2 regions of the Arthrobacter sp. A2-55 genome follow, and region 2 is predicted to be linked to the other one. Evidence: predicted binding sites of a transcription regulator. Region 2 holds the regulator's gene; the other holds the start of a gene.
What was found. Region 2 encodes HrcA, which represses chaperone genes, less so after heat shock. Its sites were predicted from a motif close to TTNGCACTCGNNNNNNNCGAGTGCNAA; they were not measured.
Positions count from the first base shown of each region.

Region 1: groES (co-chaperone GroES) is a predicted target of HrcA. The motif match lies at 1,589-1,615, and genes of this name have one in related genera.

Region 1 is NZ_JAJLOZ010000105.1:5,278-10,243, reverse strand. Features, by position in the region: gene LPN03_RS19700 (ABC transporter permease) at 1-588, opposite strand, end outside; gene LPN03_RS19695 (ABC transporter ATP-binding protein) at 585-1,469, opposite strand; gene groES (co-chaperone GroES) at 1,782-2,078, shown strand; gene groL (chaperonin GroEL) at 2,154-3,761, shown strand; gene LPN03_RS19680 (DUF389 domain-containing protein) at 3,852-4,850, opposite strand.
Region 2 is NZ_JAJLOZ010000001.1:2,904-7,869, reverse strand. Features, by position in the region: gene hemW (radical SAM family heme chaperone HemW) at 1-846, shown strand, start outside; gene LPN03_RS00035 (DUF4870 domain-containing protein) at 1,027-1,419, opposite strand; gene LPN03_RS00030 (DUF3097 domain-containing protein) at 1,477-2,331, opposite strand; gene hrcA (heat-inducible transcriptional repressor HrcA) at 2,514-3,527, shown strand; gene dnaJ (molecular chaperone DnaJ) at 3,579-4,706, shown strand; gene LPN03_RS00015 (16S rRNA (uracil(1498)-N(3))-methyltransferase) at 4,709-4,966, shown strand, end outside.

The sequences.
Region 1 (4,966 bases), on a different contig from region 2:
CAGGTACACGCCGGAGATGAATTGCAGCAGCAGCACTATTGGAATCACCACGGCCGTGGCCGACTTGCCGGTGCGGGGCAGGGCCGACAGTGCTATGCCCAGCACGCAGCTGGTGATGACCCCGAACAGGAACACCCACGCAAAGGTGAACCATTTGTCCGCGCCCTGCGGCATGGGCACGTTGAACGCGAAGCGGGCCACCAGCAGCAACAGGGTGACCTGGAGGACGGAGCTGGCCAGGACCATGCCGATCTTGCCGCAGAAGTAGGAAAACACCGGCAGGGGAGTGCCGCCCAGGCGCTTGAGCGTGCCGTCGCCCTTTTCGCCGGCAATGTCCACGCCCAGGTTCTGCACGCCGCTGAGCAGCATGCCCGCCGCCACCATGCCGGGGACGTAAAACGCCGCCCAGGTGATGCCGCCGCTGCCGTCCGGGGGCGCCCCAATGTTGGGGCTGGTGCTGAAAGCCACGGCAAACACGGACAGCATCAGGATGGGGAACAGGAAGGTGAAAAAGACCGAATCGCCCTGGCGGAAGTACAGCCGCAGCTCGTAGCCGATGCGGAACCAGCCCAGGCGCAGCGTCCTCATGCTTCCACTTCCTGGTCCGCAGGATCCGCGACAGCCCCCGCACCCACCAGGTTTAGGTAAATGTCCTCAAGGCTGGGCCGGCTGATTTCAAGGGCCTCCACCTCGCCGCCTGCCTCCGCGTACAGCCGTGCCGCCAGCGCCGATGGTTCCGCGGTGCGCTGTGAATGCACGACGCCGTCCTGCCGCCACCGCACGATCGGCACCTTGGCCTGGGCCCCGCCACTGTCGTCGATGCCGCCGATGTCCACCAGCTTCCCGCCCACAATCACCCCTGCGCGGTCCGCCAGTGTGGCGGCCTCGTCCAGGTAGTGGGTGGTGAGCAGGATGGTGGTGCCCTCGGCCTTGAGCTGGTCGATCAGCGCCCAGAATTGGCGCCGGGCTTCCGGGTCGAAGCCCGTGGTGGGTTCGTCAAGGAACAGCAGTTCGGGGCGGCCGATGATACCCAGTGCCACGTCCACGCGCCGCCGCTGGCCGCCGGAAAGCTTGCTGATCCGCGTTTTCGCCTTCCCTGCCAACCCCACGGCCTCGATGACCTCACCGACGCTGCGTGGATTGGGGTAGTAGCGGGCGAAGTGCGTGAGCTGCTCCAGCACGGTGACGTTTCCGCTCTCCCCGCTGGACTGGAGCACAATCCCCAGCCTTGCCTTCCAGTCCAGGCCGGCATGCGCCGGGTCGGCGCCCAGCACTGAAACTTCCCCGCTGCTGCGGTCGCGGTAGCCCTCCAGAATTTCTATGGTGGTGCTCTTGCCCGCGCCGTTGGGGCCCAGCAGCGCGAAGGTTTCCCCTTCCTGGATCTCAAAGCTGATGCCGTCCACGGCGTTTGCGCCGCCATAGGACTTGCTCAGCTTGCGGACAAGGATGGGCGGCGCACCGGGGTTCATGGGTGTCATGCTTGCACCACCCGCCGCCGGCGGCAAGGGTGCCGCGGGGCTGGATGCCGCCCGGGGGGTGCGCCAACAGCGAAACCCGGCCCTCCGGCGTCGTTCATTTTGGCGAAATGCTGGCACTCGCCTTGACCGAGTGCTAACCAAGTCAATAGAGTCAGTGTTAGCACTCCCACCCCGAGGGTGCTAACTAAAGAACTCTTTGGCCATGTGGTCACAGCCGGCACCGCGACGACGGTTGGGATCTGCAAGCATGGCCGCAAGGTTCGCCAGTCATCCATGGAAATTTCACGCAAAGGAGAGATCCGAGTGTCGGTCTCTATTAAGCCTCTTGAGGATCGTATTGTTGTCCGCCAGCTCGAAGCAGAGCTGACCACCGCCTCCGGCCTGGTTATCCCGGACACTGCCAAGGAGAAGCCCCAGGAGGGCGAAGTTGTGGCAGTGGGCCCCGGCCGCGTTGATGACAACGGCAACCGCGTCCCGATCGATGTTGCCGTCGGCGACGTCGTCCTCTACTCCAAGTACGGTGGAACCGAAGTAAAGACCGGCGGCGAAGAGCTGCTGGTGCTTTCGGCCCGCGACGTGCTCGCCATCGTCGTCAAGTAACCACTTTTGTAACTGCCCCGCGACCGGGACCGAACACGGTCACGCCGCGGGGCCTTTACGTGAAAGGACAAACGCATGGCAAAGCAGCTTGTATTTAATGACAGCGCACGCAAGGCCCTCGAGGCCGGCATCGACAAGCTGGCCGACACCGTCAAGGTGACCCTCGGCCCGCGTGGACGCAATGTAGTGCTGGACAAGAAGTGGGGCGCCCCCACGATCACCAACGACGGCGTCACGATCGCCCGCGAGGTGGAGCTGGAAGACCCCTACGAGAACCTTGGTGCACAGCTGGCCAAGGAAGTCGCCACGAAGACCAACGATGTGGCCGGCGACGGCACCACCACGGCCACCGTGCTGGCACAGGCACTGGTCAAGGAAGGCCTGCGCAACGTTGCCGCGGGTGCGGCTCCCGGCGAGCTCAAGCGCGGCATCCAGGTGGCGGTTGAGGCCATCGCCAAGCGCCTGCTGGAGAATGCGCGCCCGGTGGAGGGTGGACAGGTGGCCGAGGTTGCCGCCATTTCCGCCCAGAGCCAGGAAATCGGCGACCTGCTCGCCGAGGCCTTCAACAAGGTCGGCAAGGACGGCGTCATCACCATCGAGGAATCCTCGACGACGTCCACCGAGCTGGTCCTCACCGAAGGCATGCAGTTCGACAAGGGCTACCTGTCCCCGTACTTCGTCACCGACGCGGAACGCCAGGAAGCCGTCATGGAAGATGCGCTGATCCTCATCAACCAGGGCAAGATCTCCAGCCTGCAGGAATTCCTGCCGCTGCTGGAAAAGGCCCTGGCTGCCGGCAAGCCGCTGTTCATCATTGCCGAGGACGTCGACGGCGAGGCACTGTCCACGCTGATCGTCAACCGCCTCCGCGGCACGCTGAACGTTGTTGCCGTCAAGGCTCCCGGCTTTGGCGACCGCCGCAAGGCAATGCTCCAGGACATCGCGATCCTGACCGGTGCCCAGGTTGTCTCCCCGGAGATCGGCCTGTCCCTGGACCAGGTTGGCCTTGAGGTGCTGGGCACGGCCCGCCGCATCACGGTCACGAAGGACACCACCACCATCGTGGACGGTTCCGGCACCACCGAAGACGTGGCCGCCCGCGTGGCCCAGCTGCGCGCCGAGCTTGAGCGCACCGACTCCGACTGGGACAAGGAAAAGCTCCAGGAACGCCTGGCCAAGCTGGCCGGCGGCATCGGCGTGATCAAGGTTGGCGCAGCCACCGAGGTTGAGCTGAAGGAAAAGAAGCACCGCATTGAGGACGCCGTGTCCGCAACGCGTGCCGCCCTGGAAGAGGGCATTGTGGCCGGTGGCGGTTCCGCACTGGTCCAGGCAGCCAAGGCCCTCGACGAGGACCCCACGGTTGCCGCCCTGGAAGGCGATTCCGCAACGGCCATCGAGCTGGTCCGCAAGGCAGTGGCCCAGCCGCTGCGCTGGATTGCCCAGAACGCAGGCCACGACGGCTACGTTGTGGTCCACAAGGTGGGCGAGCTTGAAGCTGGCTTCGGCTTCAACGCGGCCACCGGCGAATACGGCAACCTGGTCGACGCCGGCGTCATTGACCCGGTCAAGGTCACCCGTTCGGCACTGCGCAACGCAGCCTCCATCGCGGCCCTGGTGCTCACCACCGAGGTGCTCGTGACGGAGAAGCCCGCCGAGGATGCAGAAGCAGGCCACAGCCACTAACACTGGCCGGCTTTTCCTAATCTGCCACCGTTCCCGCTTTTCGCGCCCGTTCCATCGGGTGCAAAAATCGGGAACGGTGGCATTTTTGCGTCAACGCCGGAACGCGCTGCGGGAACCCACGCCACCAATGGCGGCCCGCGCATGTGCGGCCGAGTACCGCGTGGGTGCCGGGCGCCGCCGTCGTGCAAGGCGGTAGCCGAGCAGCACCAGGGCGGCACTGAGGACAATGCCGGCCGCATTCAGAAGCAATTGCAGCGCGGAACCGGCAGCCCTGCCGGGCTCGCCGAGCACCAGCGCAACTGCCACATAGCCCGCCGCAGGCACGGTGGTGACGGAGATGAAAACCCCCACCAGGGCCGCGGACTTTTTGCCGATCAGCGACAGCATGCCCGCCGCGCCTGCCAGGACCGCCACAATGAACGAATAAGGGCCGGGATGGTAAATGAATTCCGTGGCCCGGTTTGCACCGAGTACGTCGGCGGGGCTGAATAGGCCCAGCCAAACGGAGGCCGCCGTGGCCAGTGCCGCCAGGAGCATTGCCACGGGGAAGCCAAGGCACAGGGCCGCCGCGGCACGGCGCGCCAGCTTCCACCGCCTGTCCACGATGGCCAGTGCCAGGCCGGCCAGCGGACCGAACTCCGGACCCACCACCATGGCGCCCACAATGGCAATCGTGGAATCGGTGACGATGCCGATGCCCGCCAGCTGGACGGCAATGGCCAGGAATGCCAGGTAGCTCCACGTCAGCTTGGAATCGTCGCTGGTGTCCTGCTCCACCTCATCCCAAATGATGGCGTCGGCACCGTCGCCCGCCACCTGGCCCTCGGCCTTGTCCAGACGGTCGGAGATGACCAGTTCCGGGGCCGTGACGCTGAGGGATCCCACCTGGGCGATGTTCAACGTGTGCAGTTTTTGCAGCAGCTCCTCCACGCCTTCACGCACGGCCTGCAGGACAATGACGTCGCCTGCCGGAAGCATTGCTGCGCCCGCCATGACGGTGATTTCCGACACGGCCGCTTGGCTGCGGGCAATGGAAACCACGTCCCCTGTCAGCTCGGAAGGGACAACAATGCGTAGTTGCAGGGCCATGGGGGTCCTTCTGCGTGGAGGCGGGTGTCGGAATGAGTCTACGAGAGCGCCCACGGCACCGCCATGGCATGGAATAGGGCTGGTGCTGGAATCGTTTTAGACTGTAAACAACGCAC
Region 2 (4,966 bases):
ACGACGGAGGCCAACCCGGACTCGGTCACCCGGGAGTCCCTGCAGGAGCTGGCCCGCGGAGGGTTCACGCGCGTGTCCTTCGGCATGCAGTCCGCCGTGCCCCATGTCCTGAAGGTCCTGGACCGCACCCACAGCCCGGAGCGCGTGCCGCAGGCCGTGGAGTGGGCGCGCGAGGCCGGGCTGCAGGTGAGCCTGGACCTGATCTATGGCACTCCCGGGGAGTCCATGGCTGACTGGGAGACGTCCATGCGGACGGCGCTTTCCTATGGGCCGGACCATGTTTCCGCGTACTCCCTGATCGTGGAGGAGGGCACCAAGCTCGCTGCGCAGATCCGCCGCGGCCAGGTCCCCAACATCGACGACGACGACCACGCGGCCAAGTACGAACTTGCCGATGCCCTGTTCCAGGAAGCGGGCCTGTCCTGGTATGAGGTCAGCAATTGGGCACGGACGCCGGATGACGCCTGCCGGCACAACCTTGCCTACTGGCGCGGCGATGACTGGTGGGGGATCGGCCCCGGCGCGCACTCGCACGTGGGCGGCGTTCGCTGGTGGAACGTCAAGCACCCCACCGCCTACGCCAACCGGCTGGAGAATGGCGAATCGCCGGCGGCCGGGCGGGAAACCCTCGACGGCGCCACCCGGGCCATGGAGCGCATCATGCTGACCTCCAGGTTGTCAGAGGGCCTGCCCCTGGACACGCTTGGCCCCGCCGCACGCAAGGCCGTGGCCGGGCTCATTGCGGGCGAACTGGTGGACCCGGCCAAGGCCTTCCACGGCACCCTGGTGCTGACCCTCAAGGGGCGCCTCCTCGGCGACGCAGTAACGCGGGCCCTCCTGGACTGACGGGGCGGGTTCTGATCCGGTATCGGCGCCGGAGCCGGCATTTTTTGTAGGCGAGGTAAAGGTAGAGAAATGGCCGCCCGCGGCCGACGCGTCGGATAGTCGCCGGAAAAATGGCGGGCCGGCGCCACCCGCTTCGGCTCCGGCGCCTGCACTCAATCCCGGGCGGGCGGCCGCTCCGAACTACTTGACCAGGCGCAGGTTCCAGCGGTAGCGGTAGGGGTTGCCCTTGTTGACCTGGACGGCGGCAATGACGGACCACACCGTGAGGAACACCCAGATGAGCAGCGCCAGCAGTGAAAACGGCGTGCCGGCACCGGGGTTGATGATGTTCACGATGAAGGCAAGCAGGTTCAGCACCAGTGCCACCACGGTGGGCGGCAGGGTGAAGTTGAGGGCCTCACGGGATTCCTGGGCGGTAAACGGGCCGCGCCCGGCCATGAATTTGTATATCAGGGCGGAGGGAATGCAGCCCAGGATGCCGCCGCAGTGGGACAGGAACGCCCACTGCTTGTCTTCTGTGGGCGTGAGTGGGGGCTTGGCCGGGACGTTGAATTGGTTCGCCGGATTGCTCACGTGGAATTGCCTCTCAAAAAAGCCGATGGTTCCATGCCGGGAAGAATGCCGGCGCCACTACAAGGATACGGGTGCCGTGAGGAAGTCAATGACTTCTTCGACGCGTCCCAACAGGGACGGTTCAAGGTCGGAGTAGCTGTGGACCCGGGACAGGAGCCGCTGCCAGCCCAGTCCAATGTCCTCGGCTGTGGTGTGTGGCCAGCCAAACGCCTGCAGGATGCCCAGTTTCCATTCCATGGACCGCGGAATCACGGGCCAGGCGGGGATGCCGAGGGTGGCGGGCTTGATGGCCTGCCAGACATCCACATAGGGATGGCCCACCACCAGCACATTCTTTTTCGCTGCGGGCGATCGCATGAGATTCGCCACAATCCTGGATTCCTTGGAGTTTGGCACCAGGTGGTCCACCAGCACCCCGAGGCGCCGGTTGGGTCCGGGGGCAAAATCCTCGACGGCGGCCGCCAACTCGTCGATGCCGCGGAGGGGTTCGACAACGATGCCCTCAACACGCAGGTCGTCGCCCCACACCTTTTCCACTAGTTCGGCGTCGTGCTTGCCCTCCACCCAGATCCGGCTGGCCTTCGCTGTCCGGGCGCGGAGCCCTTCCACCTTGACGGAGCCGGAGGCCGTGCGGGCCGGCTTCCTGGGAGCGGCGGCGACAACGGGCGCCACCAGCTCGACGGGCTCGCCCTCAACCAGGAAGCCGAACCCTAGGGGGAAGGCCCTGACCTTTTCCCTGCGGTCGGCCAGCTCCATGATGTGCATGCCGCCGGACTTTTCAATCCGCACCACGGCGCCCACCCATCCCGTCTGCACGTCCTCCACCACGAGACCGCGGGTGGCTTCAACCTTGCGGAGGGTGCGGGCCGCGGGCCTGGCGAGTTCCGCCGGGCCCCAGTTGTTGTACTCCACGATGGTGCTTTCCCCTGCCGTCTTCGCTGCCGCGGCGTGCGGCGGCGTGTTGAAAACCCCATGCTAGCGCGCGGCCGCGGGCGCCGGGCGGTGCCATGCCGGGAACCGGGGGCCGGAAAGTATTAGACTTGGCACTTGAATGGGTAGAGTGCCAATTCAGGGCCGTGATGGAGGTGACGGGAATGAGCGAACCACGCAAGCTTGAAGTGTTGCGGGCAATTGTGGAGGACTATGTTCATTCGCGCGAGCCGGTGGGCTCCAAGGCCCTTGTGGAACGCCACCGCCTGGGCGTTTCCAGCGCCACCATCCGCAATGACATGGCCGCGCTGGAAGAGGAGGGGCTCATTGTTGCCCCCCACACCAGTTCGGGCCGAATCCCCACGGACAAGGGGTACCGGCTGTTCGTGGACCAGATTTCCTCGGTCAAGCCGCTGTCGGCCGCCGAACGGCGGGCCATTGCCGTCTTGCTTGACGGTTCAACGGACCTCGACGACGTGCTGGAGCGCACCGTGCGCACGCTGGCCCAGCTGACCAACCAGGTGGCGCTTGTCCAGTACCCGCGTTCGGCCAAGACCACAGTGCGCCACATTGAATTTGTGTCGCTGGGCCCCCGCCAGGTGCTGCTGGTGCTGATTCTTGCCTCGGGCAAGGTGGAGCAGTCGGTGATCGACGTCGGAGTCCCGGTGGGGGAGACCATGCTGGCCGGCCTGCGCCAGGCGTTCCTGGCCGGGGTGCACGGCGTGTCCGTGGGCAACCTTTCCGCCGCCTTGGGGCTGGTGCCCGCCACGGTGCCGGTTGAAGAGCAGGACGTGGCGGCCAAGCTGGCCCATGGACTGGCGCAACTGGCCCAGGCTGCCCGCGAGGACCGCATCGTGCTCGCCGGCACCGCCAACCTGGCCCGCTCCAATGGTGATTTCCCGCTGAGCATAGGCCCCGTCCTGGATGCCCTGGAGGAGCAGGTGGTGCTGCTGCGGCTCCTGGAACAAATGGCGCAGGATTCCCTCGGCATGGCCGTGAGCATAGGCCGTGAAAACACCCACACCTCACTCGCGGAAGCCTCCGTGGTGGCCACCAGCTACGGCGCGGGCGAAAACGCCAAGCTGGGCGTGGTGGGGCCCACCCGCATGGATTACCCCAACACCATGTCCAGTGTCCGGGCCGTGGCCCGGTACCTGTCACGAATTTTGGCCGGCTGACCGGCCTCCCAAACTGACCTCGAACTAGCCACACGTAAAGAGAGCAAGACTTTGACCAACCATTACGACGCACTGGGTGTCTCACGCGACGCAACCGCCGAAGAAATCAAGAAGTCCTACCGCAAGCTGGCGCGCAAGCTGCACCCCGACGTCAACGACGCCCCTGACGCACAGGACCGCTTCAAGGCCGTCACCCACGCCTACGAGGTGCTCTCGGACCCGCAGAAGCGCCGCGCCTACGACACCACGGGCAACGAAAACGGCCACGACTCCGGCGCTGGCAATTTTGACGGCCAGGGCTTCGCCTTCCAGGACATCTTTGAAACCTTCTTCGGCGGTGGCGGTGGACAGGGCCACGGGCCTGCATCACGCACCCGCCGCGGACAGGACGCGCTCATCAGCGTGCGCGTGGAACTGCGCGAGGCAGTGTTTGGCGTCAACAAGAAACTTGAAATCGACACCGCCGTGCTGTGCACCACCTGCGAGGGCAGCTGCTGCCGCCCGGGCACCCACCCCATCACGTGTGATGTCTGCCATGGCAGCGGGCAGATCCAGCGTCCCATGCGTTCCATCCTGGGCAATGTCATGACGCTGGCCACCTGCAATTCCTGCCAGGGCTTCGGCACCCGCATCGAGGATCCCTGCAACGAGTGCATGGGGGAGGGCCGCGTGCGCAACCGCCGCAGCCTCACCATCAAGGTCCCGGCCGGCGTCTCCACCGGCACCCGCATCCAGCTTGCCGGCCAGGGCGAGGCCGGCCCCGCGGGCGGACCCGCCGGGGACCTGTACGTGGAGATGAAGGTCAACAACGATCCGGCGTTCCTGCGAGAGGGCGACGACCTCCACGCCACCCTCAGCGTGCCCATGACCGCGGCCGCGCTGGGCACCGAACTGACATTGGAGACCTTCGACGGCGAGCAGCCCATCAGCATCAAGCCGGGCACGCAGGCAGGCGAGGTGATCAACCTGCGCAACCTCGGGGTGACGCACCTGCGCGGGTACGGCCGAGGCAACCTCATGGTCCACGTCCATGTCGAAACCCCCACCAAGCCGGATGCCGCCCAGGAAGAACTGCTCAAGCAGCTGGCCGCCCTGCGCGGGGAAACGTTCACCGAAGGAAAGCTGGTCAACAGCGGCGGCATGTTTGCCAAGCTCCGCGACAAGCTCGGCAACCTCTAGCCGTGAGCAACCCCGTCTTCTACGCCACGCCGGAGGAACTCGCGCCACTTGCCGCCGGCGGAACGTTCACCTTGGGCGGGGCGGAGGGCCGCCACGCCGCCACCGTCAAGCGCCTCACCCCGGGTGAGCCTGTGGACCTGTGCGACGGCGCAGGGTTGCGGCTGGTCTGCACCGTCACGGCTGCTGCCGGGGACCAGTTGGGGGTGCGGGTTGAGCACGTGCTCCCAACCCCCCGGGAACCGTTTGAGCTGGTGCTGGTA